DNA from 3 places in the Kitasatospora sp. CMC57 genome. Region 2 is predicted to be linked to each of the others. Evidence: riboswitches for the same ligand, from Rfam matches in the RefSeq annotation. Region 2 holds a riboswitch; each other region holds the start of a gene.
The links. A riboswitch is a leader RNA that binds a small molecule or an ion and turns the genes downstream of it on or off. The one in region 2 is predicted to bind cyclic di-AMP.

Region 1 (5,542 bases), 2.4 Mb from region 2:
CTGCCGGTCTCGCTGCGCCAGTACGCGAAGTTCACCCCGGCCAGGCGGGCCAAGTACGCGGCCACCGCGCTGGCCGCGGCACTGGAGGCGGACCCGGCCTTCCGGCTGCGGATAGCCGATCGGCTCCGGCTCGGGCAGCCGGATCTGGTGCGGGCGCTGGAGGCGGGCAGTGTGCCGGGCGCCGCCGACCCGATGGACGTGGCGGCGGCCGCCTACCTGCTCAGGCCGGCCGGCTGGGCCCGGCTGGTCACCGAGGCGGGCGAGCAGGTCGAGCGGGCCGGCGCCGAGGGGGCCGCGGCCGAGGCGACCCGGCTGGTGGAGAAGCTTCAGGAGGAGCTGGCCGAGCTGCGGGTCCAGTCCAGGGCCGACCTGGACCGGCACCGGGCCGACTCCGAGGGCGTCCGGCGCGAGGCCGAGTCGCTCCGGAAGAAGGTCCGCACGCTGGAGAGCGACACCCGGCGGGCCCAGGCCGAGGCCCGCAAGGTGCAGGCGGAGCTGGCCGAGGCGCGGGCCGCGGCGGCCACCGAGCAGAGCGCGGCCGAGGCCGAGGCCCGGCGGCTGCGGCACCGGATCGCCGAGCTGGAGACCGCCCTGGAGACGGGCCGTCGCTCCGCCAGGGAGGGCCGCAGCGTCGAGGACATGCGGCTGCGGCTGCTTCTGGACACCGTGCTGCAGTCCGCCCAGGGCCTCCAGCGGGAGCTGGCACTGCCGGTGGCGCAGCTCCACCCGGCCGACCTGGTGGACGCGGTGGCACCGGCCTCCGCCTCCCCACACGACGTGGCCCGGCGGGCGCTGGCCGAGGACGACCCGGCGCTGCTGGACCAGCTGCTGGCGATCCCTCAGGTCCACCTGGTGGTGGACGGCTACAACGTCACCAAGACCGGGTACCCGACGCTGCCGCTGGAGCAGCAGCGGATCCGGCTGCTGGGCGGGCTCGCGATGCTGGCCCAGCGCACCCAAGCCGAGGTGACCTGCGTCTTCGACGGGCAGGACCTGGACGTGCCGGTGATCCTGGCGCCACCGCGCGGGGTCAGGGTCCGGTTCAGTCGGACCGGCGAGACCGCGGACGAGTTGATTCGGCGGCTCGTCAGGGCCGAGCCGCAGGGGCGTCCGGTGGTGGTGGTCTCCACCGACAAGGAGGTCGCCGACGGCGTGAAGAAGGCCGGTGCGCGCCCGGTCGCGTCGCTGCTCCTGCTCAAGCGGCTGGCCAGGCCGTGAATCCGTCTGACCGCTGGTCAGAGCCGGTGGCCCGATTGTGTCGGTCCGGTGAATTCCGCTCCCGGGGCGGAAGTTCGTAGCGGTAGGGGAGTGGCGTACCCGTGACAACTTCACTAGGGTCGGGCGTCAAACCTATATTCTGGACATGCACCCGAATGGGTGAGGCCGCGTCCAGGAGTGATGAAGGAGCTAGTCCTTTGGCTTCCCACCGCCGCCCCAAGCAGCCGAGCCGTGCGCGGGTCTCCGTGCTGACCGCTGCCGCAGCGACCGCGGTCGCCCTCTCGGCCCAGACGGGTGCCCACGCGGCGCCGGCCAAGCCGAGCAAGGACGAGGTCAAGGTCCAGGTCGACCAGCTCTTCAACGAGCAGGAGCAGGCCGCCGAGCGATTCAACGGCGCCAAGGAGCGGACCGACCAGCTGCGCAAGCAGGCCGAGCAGCTCCAGGACCAGGTGGCCCGTGGCCAGGAGCAGATGACGGCCCTTCAGGGCGGCCTGGCGGCCGTGGCGGCGCAGGAGTACCGCGACGGTGGGGTGGACCCCTCGGTCGCGCTGATGCTCTCCTCCGACCCGGAGAACTACCTGACCAAGGCCTCCAGCGTCGACCAGGTGAACGAGACCCAGGTGCAGAGCCTGAAGACGCTGCAGGACCAGCAGCGCCGACTGGACCAGCAGAAGGTCGAGGCCGCGGAGACGCTGGCCGAACTGGACCGCAACACCAAGGTGCTGAACGACGCCAAGGCCGAGGTCCAGCAGAAGCTGGCCGAGGCCCAGAAGCTGCTCAACCAGCTGAGCGCGGCCGACCGCAGCGCCCTGGAGAACGAGCGCTCCTCCCGTGGCTCCGAGCGGTACGACGTCAAGAACCTGCCGCCGGCCTCCGGTTACGCCGGTGCCGCGGTCGCCGCCGCGATGGGCAAGCAGGGCAAGCCGTACGTCTGGGGCGCCACCGGGCCGAACTCCTTCGACTGCTCCGGCCTGGTGGTCTGGGCCTACGCGCAGGCCGGTGTCTCGCTGCCGCGCACCTCGCAGGAGCAGGCGACGGCCGGCACGGGCGTCGGCAACAACTACGCCAACGCGCTGCCGGGCGACCTGGTGATCTACCACAACGACGCGCACCACGTCGGGATCTACATCGGCAACGGTCTGGTGGTGCACGCGCCGCACACCGGTGACGTGGTGAAGGTGATGAAGGCCGACGCGATGCCGATCAAGACCATTCGCCGGGTCTGATCCTCCGTTCTGATCGCCCGTCAGCCTGATGCGGCATAACGGACATCTCCTTCCTAAGGCGTACAACTGACGCCTCGTGACACGCGCGGGCCCGCCGGAACCTCCCTGTGATCTGGGACACCTCCGGCGGGCCCCGCCGCGTCCGCATCCCGGGATTTCATCGGCGGAGCGTGCGTTTTCGATCACGCTCGGTCGTAATCACCAAAGAATCACGACTTCATTCCGACTTTTTTCTTACAAGGATTTGAACCGATCACGGTTGGGTTACTAGGGTCCTTCTCGAACCACCGCACTGTCGATCACCCAACCTGGGTGGCGGCGGGGGTTACCGCCGAGTCCGAGACGCAGCGGGGCAGTCCAACTGCCCCACGGGGAAGCCCTTGTGAGGGCACTGCCGATCGGAGCCGGGGAACCATGTTCCTCGGGGTGAATCGGCGCCAGGTCGGCGGACCGTCGTGAGACGGCTCGGCGGTGAGGCGTCGTAGGGCGTCTCTTCCAGCCCGAACCCGTCAGCTCACCCGGTAGGCGGCCGTAGGAAGAAGGAGTCCGCCTTCGTGGCGTCCCATCGTCGTCCCAAGCCTGCCGGTCGCACCCGGGTCTCGATCATCACGGCTGCCGCCGCCGCTGCGGTGGCGCTGTCCACCCAGACCGGTGCACACGCCGACCCGACTCCCACCAAGGACGAGGTCAAGTCCCAGGTCGACCAGCTCAACGAGCAGGCCGAGGACGCGACCGAGAAGTTCAACGCGGCCACGGAGAAGCAGCAGACCCTGCAGAAGCAGGTCAGCAGTCTCCAGGACGAGGTGGCACGGCAGCAGGCCCAGGTGACCACCCTTCAGGGCACCCTCGGGGAGATCGCCGCCGAGCAGTACCGGACCGGCGGGATTTCGCCCACGGTCCAGTTGATGCTCTCCAGCAGCCCGGACGCCTTCCTGGGTCAGGCCGACTCGCTGAGCCAACTCGGCGCCTCCCAGGCGGACACCCTGAAGACGCTGAAGGGCGAGCAGGCCAAGCTCGACCAGCAGAAGTCCGAGGCGCAGAACAAGCTCGCCGACCTGGAGCGCACCACCCAGGAGCTCCGCGCGGGCAAGGACCAGATCCAGGCGAAGCTGGCCGCCGCGCAGACCCTGCTCGACACGCTCAGCAAGAAGGAGCAGGACGAGCTGCGGGCCGCCGACGCCCGGGCCGCCGCCGAGTCGGCCGCGAAGGCCGCCACGGCGTCGAAGACCGACGACCGGGCCTCCCGCTCGGAGGCCCGGACCGACCTGAGCGCCCTGCCGGCCGGCTCCTACGCCGCCACCGTGATCGCCGCCGCCGAGGCGCAGATCGGCACGCCGTACGGCTACGGCTCGGTCGGCCCGGGCAGCTTCGACTGCTCCGGCCTGATGGTCTGGTCGTTCAACAAGGCCGGGATCTCGCTGCCGCGCACCTCGGAGGCACAGATGGGCGCCGGTCAGAACATCGGCACCAACATCGCCGACGCCAAGCCCGGCGACCTGATCATCTACCGCGGGGGCGGCCACGTCGGCCTCTACGTGGGGAACGGTCAGATCGTGCACGCGCCGCGCACCGGCACCCTGGTCCGGCACGAGTCCGCCACGGTGATGCCGATCACCCGCATCGTCCGGGTCTGACCACCGGTCAGGATCTCCACCCGCAGGCCCGGCCCCGTGCCGGGCCTGCGGCGTTCCCGGGGACCCGAGCTGATGTCCGATTAGTGGTCAAATATTCGGCACTGTAGGGGTTTGGACTAGATCGCCGCGACTCGCTAACGTCTGCCCCCGGACCTTCGCGAGGAGCCGCCCGACCCGGGCGGCGGCGGTGGCCCGGCGCAGGAACGGAGCCGCCGCCGGTATGTCGTCGCACAGTCGTTCTCCCCTGCCAGGCGCCCGCCGGTTCACCCGGGCGCTGGTGTTCACCGCAGCGGCCACCACGGTGCTCGGCGCGGCCGCCACCGGCGCCGCCGGGGCCGCGCCCGGCGCCCCGGCCGAGCCGCCCACCCGCAAGGACGTCAAGGCGCAGGTGGACCAGCTCTACGAGGAGGCCGAGCAGGCCTCGGAGAAGTTCAACGCGGCGCTGGAGCAGCAGCGGCGGCTCCAGTCCGACACGGGGTCGCTGCAGGCCCAGGTGGCGGTCGGCCAGGATGAGCTGAACCGGCTGCGCTCCGGCCTCGGCTCGGTGGCCGCCGCCCAGTACCGGGCGGGCGGCATCGACCCGGCGGTCCAGCTGATGCTGGACTCCGACCCGGCCGCCTACCTCTACCGCGCCCGCGCCCTGGACCAGTCGGCGGAGCGGCAGAACGACACCCTCCGCGAGGTGATCGACAGTCAGCGCCGGCTCGACCAGCGACGGGCCGAGACCACCGCCAAGCTGGCCGAGCTGGAGTCCGTCCGGCGCACCCTGGAGGAGAGCAAGCAGGAGATCCGGCAGCGGCTCACCAAGGCCCAGCGGCTGCTGAACACGCTGGGTGCGGGGGAGCGGGCCAGGATGGCCGACGACGACGCCAGGGACGCCGCCCGCCGGGCCGCCCGGGGCGCCGAGCGGCTCGACCTCGGCAACCTGCCCGCCGCCTCCGGCCGGGCCGCCGCCGCGCTGGCCGCCGCCAGCAGCAAGATCGGCTCCCCGTACGTGTACGGGTCGACCGGCCCCACGACGTTCGACTGCTCCGGTCTGATGTACTGGGCCTGGCGGCAGGCTGGAGTGACCCTGCCGCGCACCTCGCAGCAGCAGGCCGGCGCGGGGCAGCGGATCAGCCTCGCCGAGGCCCGGCCGGGAGACCTGGTGATCTTCTACAGGGACATGCACCACGTCGGGATGTACGCCGGCGGCGGTGTGGTCGTGCACGCGCCCTACCCCGGCGCCCGGGTCCGCTACGAGAGCGTCAGCGCGATGCCCGTCTCCGGGGTGGTGCGGGTCTGAGCGGCGCCCGGCCGTCCGCCGACCCCGCCCCGGACGCCGGGGCGCGGGTCGGCGGCGCCGTGCTGTCCCGTCGGGCCGCGCTGCTGCTCGCGGCGGCCGGGCTGGTGCAGCTCTCGCCCCCGGCGGCTCGGCCCGCCGGTGGGCCGGTGCCGACGCCCGCCGCCCCGGCCGGAGCCGAT
Region 2 (5,542 bases):
CCCCGACGCCCCGTACGCCCTCCCGGCCGAGCTCACGCCGGAGTCGGTGGGCCGGCTGCTGCTCGCCGTCGCCCAGCGCGCCCATGACGCCGACGTGGACATCGACGCGGCCCTCCGGGCGGCGGCTCGCGCCTACCGCGCCGACGTTCGGGCAGCCGAATCGCAGAGCTCGGCCAGGTGAGGACCAAAGGCTCGGGGCTCTGCTCAGGTACGGCTCCGGGTCCCTGACCGTGGATCGGGTGCCGTGGCGCGGCCTTACGCGGGCTGCTCGGCGCCGTTGCGCTGGCGGGGGACGACGACCTCGCTGATGGCCTCGCCGATCTGGGCGAGGAGTTCGGCCAGCGGGTCGAGGTGGTTGGGGAGGTCGGCGAGGGGGACGATGCGTTCGCCGTCGGGGCCGGCCACGCAGAAGAGGTCGATCGGGCCGAGGTGCTTCGCGGCGGTGGCCACCAGCGCCGCGACGTCGCTGGGCTGCCGGGCGTCGCCGCTGACGCCGACCACGGGGCAGCCGGGCCGGTCGAGTTCGGCGGCGAGGTCCTCGGCCACTCCGGGGTGTTGGTCGGCGATGAGCATGCCGGCGGCGCCGGCCGCCGAGAACCGGCGGGCCAGACCGATCCCTGAACCGCCTTCGAGCACCGCGATGACCACCACTGCCCCGGCTACCCGCATGGCCTGCTCCTCCCTGAGAGCTACGCCCGGTGGAGCACGCCGCACCGGCGTCCACCGAGACCGTATCGGAGGATCGTAAGCACGCCAGGATCCTCCGCAAGAGCAATTACCCGTCAGGTGACCCAGCTCACTCCTGTCCTGGCAGGTTACGGTGCACGACATGCCGGACACGTACCGAACCGCTCAGCCCGAACTCTTCACCTGGGAGTTCGCCGCCGACCCCTACCCCGCGTACGCGTGGCTGCGCGAGCACTCGCCGGTGCACCGCACCACGCTACCGAGCGGGGTGGAGGCGTGGCTGGTCACCCGGTACGCGGACGCTCGGCAGGCATTGGCGGACGGGCGGCTGTCGAAGAACCCGGCGCACCACAGCGGGCAGGCGCACACGAGCGGCCGGGTGGGCATCCCGGGCGAGCGGCAGGCGGATCTGATGACGCACCTGCTCAACATCGACCCGCCGGACCACACCCGGCTGCGGCGGCTGGTGTCGAAGGCGTTCACGCCCCGCCGGGTAGCCGAGTTCGAGCCCCGGGTGCAGCAGTTGACGGACCGGTTGATCGACGACTTCGCGGCCCGCGGCTCGGCGGACCTGATCCACGAGTTCGCCTTCCCGCTCCCCATCTACGCCATCTGCGACCTGCTCGGCGTACCGCCGGAGGACCAGGACGACCTGCGGGACTGGGCGGGCGCCATGATCCGCCACCACGGCGGCCAGCGCGGCGGGGTGGGCCGGGCGGTGAAGCGGATCAGGACGTACCTGCTGGAGCTGATCCACCGCAAGCGGGCGGACCTGGGGGACGACCTGATCTCCGGGCTGATCCGGGCGAGTGACCACGGTGAGCACCTGACCGAGAACGAGGCCGCGGCGATGGCCTTCATTCTGCTGTTCGCCGGCTTCGAGACCACCATCAACCTGATCGGGAACGGCACGTTCGCGCTGCTCCGCAACCCGGCGCAGCGCGCCCTGCTGCAGGAGTCGGTGCAGCGCGGCGAGACGGCGCTGCTGGCCACGGCGGTGGAGGAACTACTGCGCTACGACGGTCCGGTGGAGCTGGCCACCTGGCGGTTCGCCACCCAGCCGCTGACCATCGGCGGCGTGGACATCCCGGTCGGGGACCCGGTGCTGGTGGTGCTGGCGGCGGCCGACCGGGACCCGGCCAGGTTCGCCGAGGAGAACACCCTCGACCTGGCCCGCAAGGACAACCCGCACCTGGGGTTCGGCCACGGCATCCACTACTGCATCGGCGCCCCGCTGGCCCGGCTGGAGGGCCAATTCGCCCTGGCCACCCTGCTGACCCGGCTGCCCGACCTCCAACTCGCCGCCGACCCGGCAGACCTGCGGTGGCGGGGCGGTCTGATCATGCGTGGACTGCGGGAGTTGCCGGTGTCCTTCACGCCGGAGGGAGCGGTTTCCCGCTGACGGCGTGTCGGTCACATCTGATCGGGTGTGATCTGAGTGCGCATCAATCCGGACATCACAGTACGGTTTGTGGACGATCCACCGCGCAGCGTGATTTCGATGTGATGTGCTCGACATAAGCTTGTGATCTGTCTGGTCATCTGCTTACCCTCCCTGGTGTTCGCAGCTGCGAACCCCGTGCGCGGAACGCCGAATCCTGCCCGCCGCGCTGCCGGGGACACCGACCAGACCCTTGGGCAGGGGCGGGGGACCCAGGTAAGTCGCCGTCCCCCACGGCTTGGGGTGAAGCCGCCAGCAGTGGCGGCCGGGCCACCTCCCGGTCCGAACCCGACAGCTCACCTCGCAGGCGTGCGGAGAGGAAATTCTTCATGCTCTTCACCGGATCGGGCCGTCACCGTCGTCGTACCCAGGCCGAGAAGGCCATCGCCGTCGCGGGTGTCGCGGGCGTCGGCCTCGCACTCCCGCTGCTGACCGCCACCGGCGCGCACGCCGCCCCGGTCGACACCTGGGAGAAGGTCGCCCAGTGCGAGAGCGGCGGCAACTGGAGCATCAACACCGGCAACGGCTTCTACGGCGGACTCCAGTTCACCCCGAGCACCTGGAAGGCGTTCGGCGGCCAGTCCTACGCCGCGCAGGCCCACCAGGCCAGCAAGGGCCAGCAGATCGCCGTCGCCGAGCGGGTGCTCGCCTCGCAGGGCCCCGGCGCCTGGCCGGTCTGCTCCGTCAAGGCCGGTCTGACCAAGGGCGGTTCGGCCGCAGCCGTGGACACCTCGGCCGACCGGGCCTCCCGCTCGGAGACCCGCACCCCGGCGCCCAAGGCCGCCCCGGCGCCCAAGGCCGCCCCGGCCCCCAAGGCCGCGCCGAAGCAGCAGGCCGCGCCGAAGCCCGCCACCCCGAAGGTGGACGCGCCGGCGGTCAGCACGCCGAAGCACGCCGCCCCGGCGAAGCCCGTCACCGGCGGATACACCGTCAAGTCCGGTGACACGCTCTCGGGCATCGCCGCCGCGCACGGACAGGACTGGCAGCAGGTGTACCAGGCCAACCGCTCCGTCATCGGCGGTGACCCGGACCTGATCCTGCCGGGCCAGGTGCTCGGGCTCGGCTGACGCGACATCCCGCCAGAGGGGGTCGTACCGCTTACCGGTGGTACGGCCCCTTTCGTGGTCATTCAGGTGAACTACCGGCGAGTAGCCGAACCACACGGTGAGACGGGGCCGAGGTCGGCGTGGTGCCGGGGCCAGGTGCGGTTAGGCTCTGGTCGTATCGACAACAGATCCCGCTTCCGTCAAGGAGATGCCTCGTGCCGTCCATTGATGTCGTCGTAGCCCGTGAGATTCTCGACTCCCGTGGCAACCCCACGGTCGAGGTCGAGGTCGGTCTGGACGACGGCAGCACCGGCCGTGCCGCCGTCCCGTCGGGTGCCTCCACCGGTGCCTTCGAGGCTCTCGAGCTGCGTGACGGCGACAAGAACCGCTACTTCGGCAAGGGCGTCGAGAAGGCCGTGCTGGCCGTCATCGAGCAGATCGGCCCGGAGCTGGTCGGCTACGACGCCACCGAGCAGCGCCTGATCGACCAGGCCATGCTCGACCTGGACGCCACCCCGGACAAGTCCTCGCTCGGCGCCAACGCGATCCTCGGCGTCTCGCTCGCCGTGGCGCACGCCGCCTCCGAGGCCAGCGACCTGCCGCTGTTCCGCTACCTCGGTGGCCCGAACGCGCACGTGCTGCCCGTCCCGATGATGAACATCCTCAACGGTGGGTCGCACGCCGACTCCAACGTCGACATCCAGGAGTTCATGATCGCGCCGATCGGCGCGGAGTCCTTCTCCGAGGCCGTCCGCTGGGGCGTCGAGGTCTACCACACGCTCAAGGGCGTGCTGAAGGAGCGCGGTCTCTCCACCGGTCTGGGCGACGAGGGCGGCTTCGCGCCGAACCTCGACTCCAACCGCGAGGCGCTGGACCTCATCGTCGAGGCCATCAAGAAGGCCGGCTACGTGCCCGGCAAGGACGTCGCGCTGGCGCTGGACGTCGCCGCCTCCGAGTTCTTCAAGGACGGCGCCTACCAGTTCGAGGGCAAGGGCCTCACCTCGGCCGAGCTCATCGACTACTACGCCGAGCTGGTCGCCTCGTACCCGCTGGTCTCCATCGAGGACCCGCTGGACGAGCAGGACTGGGACGGCTGGAAGGCCATGACCGACAAGCTGGGCGACAAGGTGCAGCTGGTCGGTGACGACCTGTTCGTCACCAACCCGACCCGCCTGGCCCGTGGCATCGAGACCGGCACCGCCAACGCGCTGCTGGTGAAGGTCAACCAGATCGGTTCGCTGACCGAGACCCTGGACGCCGTCGAGCTGGCCCAGCGCAACGGTTACCGCTGCATGATGTCGCACCGCTCCGGCGAGACCGAGGACGTCACCATCGCCGACCTCGCCGTCGCCACCAACTGCGGCCAGATCAAGACCGGCGCCCCGGCCCGCTCCGAGCGCGTCGCCAAGTACAACCAGCTGCTGCGCATCGAGGAGATCCTCGACGACGCCGCCGAGTACGCCGGCCGTGGCGCGTTCCCGCGCTTCCGCTTTGCGGAGTAGTCGGCACGGCAAGTCGTACGCCTGAGACACCCGGGGCTGAAACCCCAGGCGTCTGCACCGGTGCCCCGGCTCCCACCCCGTAGGGTGGAGGGCCGGGGCACCGGCATGTGATCAGGAGGGGTACCAGCGATGTGGAAGATTCCGGGTTTGGCGGCGCGTCCGCGCTTCACCAGCCGGGCCACCGTCCTGGTGCTCGTGCTCTGCTCGCTGGTGGCGATCCTCGCCTACCCGACCCGGCAGTTCATCGCGCAGCGCTCGGAGATCTCCGCCCAGCGGGCCAAGGCCGAGCACGCAAGGCAGCAGGTCGAACAGCTCCGCCGGGAGCGCGCCCGCTGGCAGGACCCGGAGTTCGTGAAGGCGCAGGGCCGCGAGCGGCTGCACTACGCGATGCCCGGCGAGACCCCCTTCATCTCGGTGGACCCGCACCCGCCGACCACCAAGTCCTCCTCGGCCGACGCGGGGTCAGCTCCGCAGGCCAAGGCCGCCCAGCCCTGGTATGCCAGTGTCTGGGACTCGGTCGACCAGGCCGACTCCACCCCCGCACCCCGCTAGATACCGCCAGAGGCAGCACATCCCCATGACTGAGAACCCGACCGTCCCGGACCAGGACGTCGCCGCGATCGCGGCCCAGCTCGGCCGCGTCCCGCGCGGCCTGCGCGGCGTGGCGCACCGCTGCCCGTGCGGCAACCCCGACGTGGTGGAGACCGCGCCCCGGCTGCCGGACGGCACGCCGTTCCCCACCCTGTACTACCTGACCTGCCCCAAGGCCGCCTCGCTGATCGGTACCCTGGAGGCGGACGGCGTGATGAAGGATCAGACCGCCCGGCTGGCGGAGGACCCGGAGCTGGCGGCGGCGTACCAGAAGG
Region 3 (5,542 bases), 1.9 Mb from region 2:
TGGATCTTGATGTCGGTGGCCGAACCGCCGAGACCGGCGGAGGGCTGGTGCATCAGGATGTTGGCGTTCGGCAGCGAGAAGCGCTTGCCCTTGGCACCCGCGGTCAGCAGGAACTGGCCCATCGAGGCCGCCATGCCCATCGCGATGGTCACCACGTCGTTCTTGATGTACTGCATGGTGTCGTAGATCGCCATGCCCGCGGTGATCGAGCCACCGGGCGAGTTGATGTACAGGTAGATGTCCTTCTCCGGGTCGGCCGCCAGGAGGAGGAGCTGGGCCGTGATCTTGTTGGCGATGTCGTCGTCGACCTGCTGGCCGAGGAAGATGATCCGCTCGTTGAGCAGCCGGTTGTAGACCTGGTCCCCCAGGCCGCCGAGCACGTCACCAGCGGCGGCGTGCGGCGCCATCAGGCCAGGCATCTGCATCTGCGGGAACGTCACTTAGCCACCTGCTCAGTCGAATTGGACGGCCGCGCGTGGGCCGCCACTCTGTCGCACAGCTAGAAATCACTGCGTGAATGTCACTGTCTAAGGACCCTAACGCGCAGGCCCGGCCGCAGAATCCCCCACGCAGAACTGTTCGCTGTGAGCGCAGGGTCGGGACGGGAACGGCGGACGGCCCGGACACCCCGCTGACGGGGTGTCCGGGCCGTCCGGAACAGCTCGGGTACGACCGGGGCGATCAGGCCTCGGTGGTCTCCGCCGACTCCTCGGAGACCGCCTCGGTGGTCTCGTCGGTGGTCTCGTCCTCGTCGTCCTCGAAGGAGACGACGTCGCCGTTGGTGTCGGTGACCTTGGCGGCCTCGACCACCAGCGCCAGCGCCTTGCCACGGGCGACCTCGCCGACCAGCAGCGGCACCTGGTTGCCCTGGACGACCTGCTGGGCGAACTGGTCCGGCGTCATGCCGGAACCCGCGGCGCGGCGGATGAGGTGCTCGGTGAGCTCCTCCTGGTTCACGCCCAGCTTCTCCTTGTCGACGATCTCGTCGAGCACGAACTGGGTCTTGATGCCCTTCTTGGCCTGCTCCTCGGTCTCCTGGGCGAAGTCCTCGACGGACTTGTCCTGGGTGGCGAGGTAGGTCTCGAGGGTCAGGCCCATGGGCTCGAGCTGGTGGTGCTCGAGGTTGTGCTTGCGGGTCTCGACCTCGTCCTTGAGGAGCTTCTCCGGGTACTCCATCTCGACCAGCTTCAGCAGCTCGTCGAGCACCCGCTCCTGGGCCTGGGTGGCCTGGTCGAACTCGCGCATCCGCTCGAGGCGCTTGCGGGAGTCGTCCTTCAGCTCCTCCAGGCTGTCGAACTCGCTCGCCAGCTGCGCGAACTCGTCGTCCAGCTCGGGGAGTTCCTTCTCCTGGACGGCGGTCACGGTGACGGTGACCTCGGAGCTCTGGCCGGCCTGGGTGCCGCCCTTGAGCTCGGTGGTGAAGGTCGCCGACTCGCCGGCGGACAGGCCGACCACGGCCTCGTCGATGCCGTCCAGCAGGCGGCCGGAGCCGATCTCGTAGCTCACGCCGGTGGCGGTGCCGTCCTCCGGCACCTCACCGTCGACCTTGGCCTCGAGGTCGAGGACCACGACGTCGCCCTCGGCGGCGGCGCGCTCGACGTCCTTGACCGAGGAGAAGCGCTCGCGCAGCTGCTCCAGCGACTTCTCGACGTCGGCGTCCTCGACCACGATCGGGTCGACGACGACCTCGATGCCCGAGAAGTCCGGCAGGGTGATCTCGGGACGCACGTCGACCTCGGCGACGAAGCTGAGGTCACCGCCGTCGGCGAGGTTCTCGACACCCTGGATGTCGGTGATGTCGGGCTGTCCGAGGACCTCGATCTTGCCCTCGTCGACGGCCTGCGTGTAGAAGCGCGGCAGGGCGTCGTTGACCGCCTCTTCCAGCACGGCGGCACGGCCGAAGCGCTGGTCGATGACGCGGTTCGGGATCTTGCCCTTACGGAAGCCCGGGACCGAGACCTGCTGGTTGATCTTCTTGTACGCCGCGTCGAGGCTGGGCTTGAGCTCCTCGAAGGGCACCTCGACGGTGAGTCGAACCCGGGTCGGGTTCAGAGTCTCGACGGCGCTCTTCACGGTTGGGTCTCCTAGTGGGCTTGCGGTCAGGTTGTCTCCGCCGTCCGACGACCGGCCGTGGGCCGATCGGGTTCGGGCGAGACGGGTGATGGGCGGTTGGAGCTGCATCTCCCGTATTGGGGTGGACGGTGAGCGTGACTCCTCGCCCTCGGGTGGTCTGACCTGTGCACATGCCACAGGGACGACCACCAGCGGCCCATCCTACCGGTACCACGAAAGGCGGACGCCAGGGCGCTGCGGTTCGGGCCCCGGAAGTCCCCCGATGGCGGCTCCCGGACCACCACCTCCACCCGCCGTGCGAGGCGAAACGCCAACAGGGCCCCGCCTGTTGACGAGACCCTGCCGCACTGTCGGGGTGGCCGGATTCGAACCGACGGCCTTCCGCTCCCAAAGCGGACGCGCTACCAAGCTGCGCCACACCCCGTGGTGCCGAGAGAAGCGTACACGCCACCCCCGTTACCCCTTTGGTCATCCCGATGACCCGCCGAAGGGGCCGAACCGCCCAAGCAGTGTGCGAGCAACCGACCCGACCAGGTACGCTGACCCTGTCCTCGCGACCGGCAACGGTCCCGGGGGCGCCGTGTGCTCCGGCACCACGCGCGGGTGTAGCTCAATGGTAGAGCCCCAGTCTTCCAAACTGGTCACGCGAGTTCGATTCTCGTCACCCGCTCCAACGCTTCGGCCCCCTGGTCAATGACCAGGGGGCCGAAGTCGTCTGAGGCTGGATCAGACGTTGACGCCGTGCGCGCGGAGGTAGGCGACCGGGTCGATGTCGGAGCCGTAGTTCGGGCCGGTGCGGACCTCGAAGTGCAGGTGCGGGCCGGTCACGTTGCCGGTGGCGCCGGAGAGGCCGAGCTGCTGGCCGGCCGAGACGGACTGGCCGACCCGGACGGAGATCGAGGAGAGGTGGGCGTACTCGGAGTACTTGCCGTCGGCGTGCTTGACGATGACCTCGTTGCCGTAGGCCCCGCCGTTGCCGGCCGAGACCACGGTGCCGGCCGTGATGGCCTTGACGCTGGTGCCGGTCGAGGCGCGGAAGTCGACACCGGTGTGGTGACCACTGGACCAGTTGGAGCCGGCGGCGCCGTACGGGGTGGAGGTGCCGCCGCTGACCGGGGCGACGTAGCCGCCGGTCGCGACGGTGGCCGGCTGGGCCTTGGGGGCCACGGCGGCCTTCGGGGCGGTGCTGGCCTTGGGGGCGACGGTGGTGGACTTGGAGCGGGACGCCTTGGTGGAGTCCGTGGTGCTCGTGGTGGAGGAGGAGGACTTGGTCTCGGCCTTCGGGGCCTCGGCGGCGGGCTTCGGGGCCTCGGCGGCGGGCTTCGGGGCCTCGGCGGCGGGCTGCGGCGCGGCGGCCACGGCCTTACCGGCCAGCGAGAGCTGCTGACCCGGGTAGATCAGGTTCGGGTTGCCGCCGACCACGGAACGGTTGTCCTGGTAGAGCTTCTGCCAGCCGCCGTCCACCTGCTTGGCGGAGGCGATCTTGGAGAGGGTGTCACCGCTGACGACCCGGTAGTTGCTCGCGGCCGGGGCGGCAGCGGCAGCCGGGGCCACGGCGGGGGCGGCCGGGGCGGTCTCGGTGGCGATGGTGGTCACGGCGGCGGGGGCGGCCTGCGGCACGGAGGCGGCGGCGTGGCCCTGGTGGGCGCTGGCGGCGGCGACCGGGAGTGCGAAGGTGGCGCCGAGTACGCCGGTCGCGACGGCGATCCGGGTGAGGTGGGACAGCTGGACGCGACGGTGCTTGCCCTGTGCGGACATGGGGGTGGTCCTCTCCGACGCCTACGAGGTGAGCTGTCGGGTTCGGGCGGGAGATGCCCGGCCGCAGGAATGCGGCTTCACCCCAAGCCGTCCCGGTCACACCGGTTCGGCGACTTACCTTGGGTCCCCCGCTCCTGCCATGCGTGCCTGGTACGAGGCGCCGGGCGGCGGCAGGACTCGGCGTTCCGCCCGGTTGAGCCGTCCGGTCGTTCACCGGACAGGCCACGAAGCAAAGCCGATGGTCCGTGGAGTTGGCAAGCCCCCATCGGCGGACAACCCGGGATGATCAGGGACGAAGGTCACGTCGGAGCCGGGACTCGGGTCCCCGGGGGCCTTGATCAGCGACGCTTCGTCTGCGACCGGTTGACGGAGGGTGCCCGATCTCGCCCTCCGTGGCCGTCCGGACCCGCTCCGCCAGCACGGAGAGTGACACCGCTCACGTCCGGCCGATACGCTCGCCACGGTTGAGCTCGAACGCCGGTGTTCGAAGCGCCGCTGAGCAAGGAGCCCCGCCTGTGCGCCCCGAGGAACGGCTGGCCGTCATCCAGCGCGCGGTGATCCGCGAGATGGGCCGCCTCGGCCAGGAGTTCACCGTCGACGGCCCGCTGGTGCGCGGACCCGGGACCACGGCGGTGGCCTTCCGGGACCACGACGAGCACGGCACCGGCGGCGGCCACGTCGATCTCGGCTACGTGCTGCGGCTCGGCCAGGGCGACGCGCCGGTGATCTGGGACTGCGCGGCCGGCGTGGGCGGCACCGAGGTGGAGCGGCTCGACAGCGCCGTCCGGATGTGGGCGGACACCACCGCGTCCGCCGTGGTCGGCCTGATCACCGGCAGCGGTGACCACTACGACGCCCCCGAGTTCCCCGGCTGGCACGTGGTGCAGGGGCCGGCCGCGGTGTTCGGTGCCGACACCGACCCGCTGTTCGACTGGGTCACCGAGCGCGACCTCGGCCCAGTGCTGGCCGCCGCCGTGCTGCCGAAGCTGACCGAGCGCCAGGTGAACGGGGTGAAGCTGTTCCTCGGCGGCAAGGCGGGCGACGACGTCGCCGAGGTCCGGGTCAACGGGACGGTCTGCGAGCCGGCTTCGGCCGCCCTGCGCGCCCTGGACTGGCCACGGGGCGAACGGCTCTGCTGGGCCCGGCTGTTCCTGCTGCTGGTCGCCGAGCACCCACAGCCCGAGCACCCACAGCCCGCGCACCCGCTGCACAGGCACCCGCGACCCGAGGCCCCGGGGCAGGCCGAACTCCCGCCGTACCGCCGCTGGTTGAACCGCTGGCGGCGGAGCCGTCGCTGAGTCCGGCCCGGCCCGGGTCAGTCCCGTCCGGTCAGCTGGCGACCGAGGAGATGGTCTGCGCGAGCTGGGTCAGGAAGTCCTGGATCGGCTTGGCCGCCGTGGACTGGCTCAGCATGAAGCCGAAGAGCGCGGCCATGACCGCATGACTGGTCTTCAACTGCTTGTTGCGGATGAAGATGACCACGATGATCCCGAACAGGACCAGCGCTGAGACGGAGAAGGCCACCAGGACTCACTTCCTCATTCTTTCGTAGCGAGCTTCGTGGCGGGCCCAATCCCCCGAGACCCCCGAGAATCGACCGTCCCACCCGAACTCAGTGTGGTCGTTCGTGCCGACTGCGTAAAGGACTTGCCGGAAGGCAGCCTCGAAGATCCTGCGATGTGAGACGAATTTCCGCCGACCGAGACGATAG

Region 1: another riboswitch for cyclic di-AMP. It lies ahead of ACKUU6_RS24280 (NlpC/P60 family protein); the one in region 2 lies ahead of ACKUU6_RS13355 (transglycosylase family protein).
Region 3: another riboswitch for cyclic di-AMP. It lies ahead of ACKUU6_RS22145 (M23 family metallopeptidase); the one in region 2 lies ahead of ACKUU6_RS13355 (transglycosylase family protein).

The regions. Positions count from the first base shown of each region.
Region 1 covers NZ_AP035881.2:5,416,696-5,422,237, forward strand. The annotation lists gene ACKUU6_RS24270 (NYN domain-containing protein) at 1-1,218, shown strand, start outside; gene ACKUU6_RS24275 (NlpC/P60 family protein) at 1,416-2,444, shown strand; cyclic di-AMP (ydaO/yuaA leader) riboswitch at 2,827-2,988, shown strand; gene ACKUU6_RS24280 (NlpC/P60 family protein) at 2,999-4,078, shown strand; gene ACKUU6_RS24285 (NlpC/P60 family protein) at 4,299-5,363, shown strand; gene ACKUU6_RS24290 (hypothetical protein) at 5,423-5,542, shown strand, end outside.
Region 2 covers NZ_AP035881.2:3,045,760-3,051,301, reverse strand. The annotation lists gene ACKUU6_RS13370 (MazG family protein) at 1-181, shown strand, start outside; gene ACKUU6_RS13365 (SDR family NAD(P)-dependent oxidoreductase) at 256-669, opposite strand; gene ACKUU6_RS13360 (cytochrome P450 family protein) at 830-2,089, shown strand; cyclic di-AMP (ydaO/yuaA leader) riboswitch at 2,302-2,452, shown strand; gene ACKUU6_RS13355 (transglycosylase family protein) at 2,458-3,195, shown strand; gene eno (phosphopyruvate hydratase) at 3,390-4,676, shown strand; gene ACKUU6_RS13345 (FtsB family cell division protein) at 4,806-5,228, shown strand; partial or broken gene ACKUU6_RS13340 (DUF501 domain-containing protein) at 5,254-5,542, shown strand, end outside.
Region 3 covers NZ_AP035881.2:4,933,924-4,939,465, reverse strand. The annotation lists gene ACKUU6_RS22165 (ATP-dependent Clp protease proteolytic subunit) at 1-419, opposite strand, end outside; gene tig (trigger factor) at 682-2,073, opposite strand; tRNA gene ACKUU6_RS22155 (tRNA-Pro) at 2,424-2,497, opposite strand; tRNA gene ACKUU6_RS22150 (tRNA-Gly) at 2,673-2,746, shown strand; gene ACKUU6_RS22145 (M23 family metallopeptidase) at 2,800-3,831, opposite strand; cyclic di-AMP (ydaO/yuaA leader) riboswitch at 3,837-4,001, opposite strand; gene ACKUU6_RS22140 (DUF6348 family protein) at 4,347-5,129, shown strand; gene ACKUU6_RS22135 (hypothetical protein) at 5,161-5,355, opposite strand.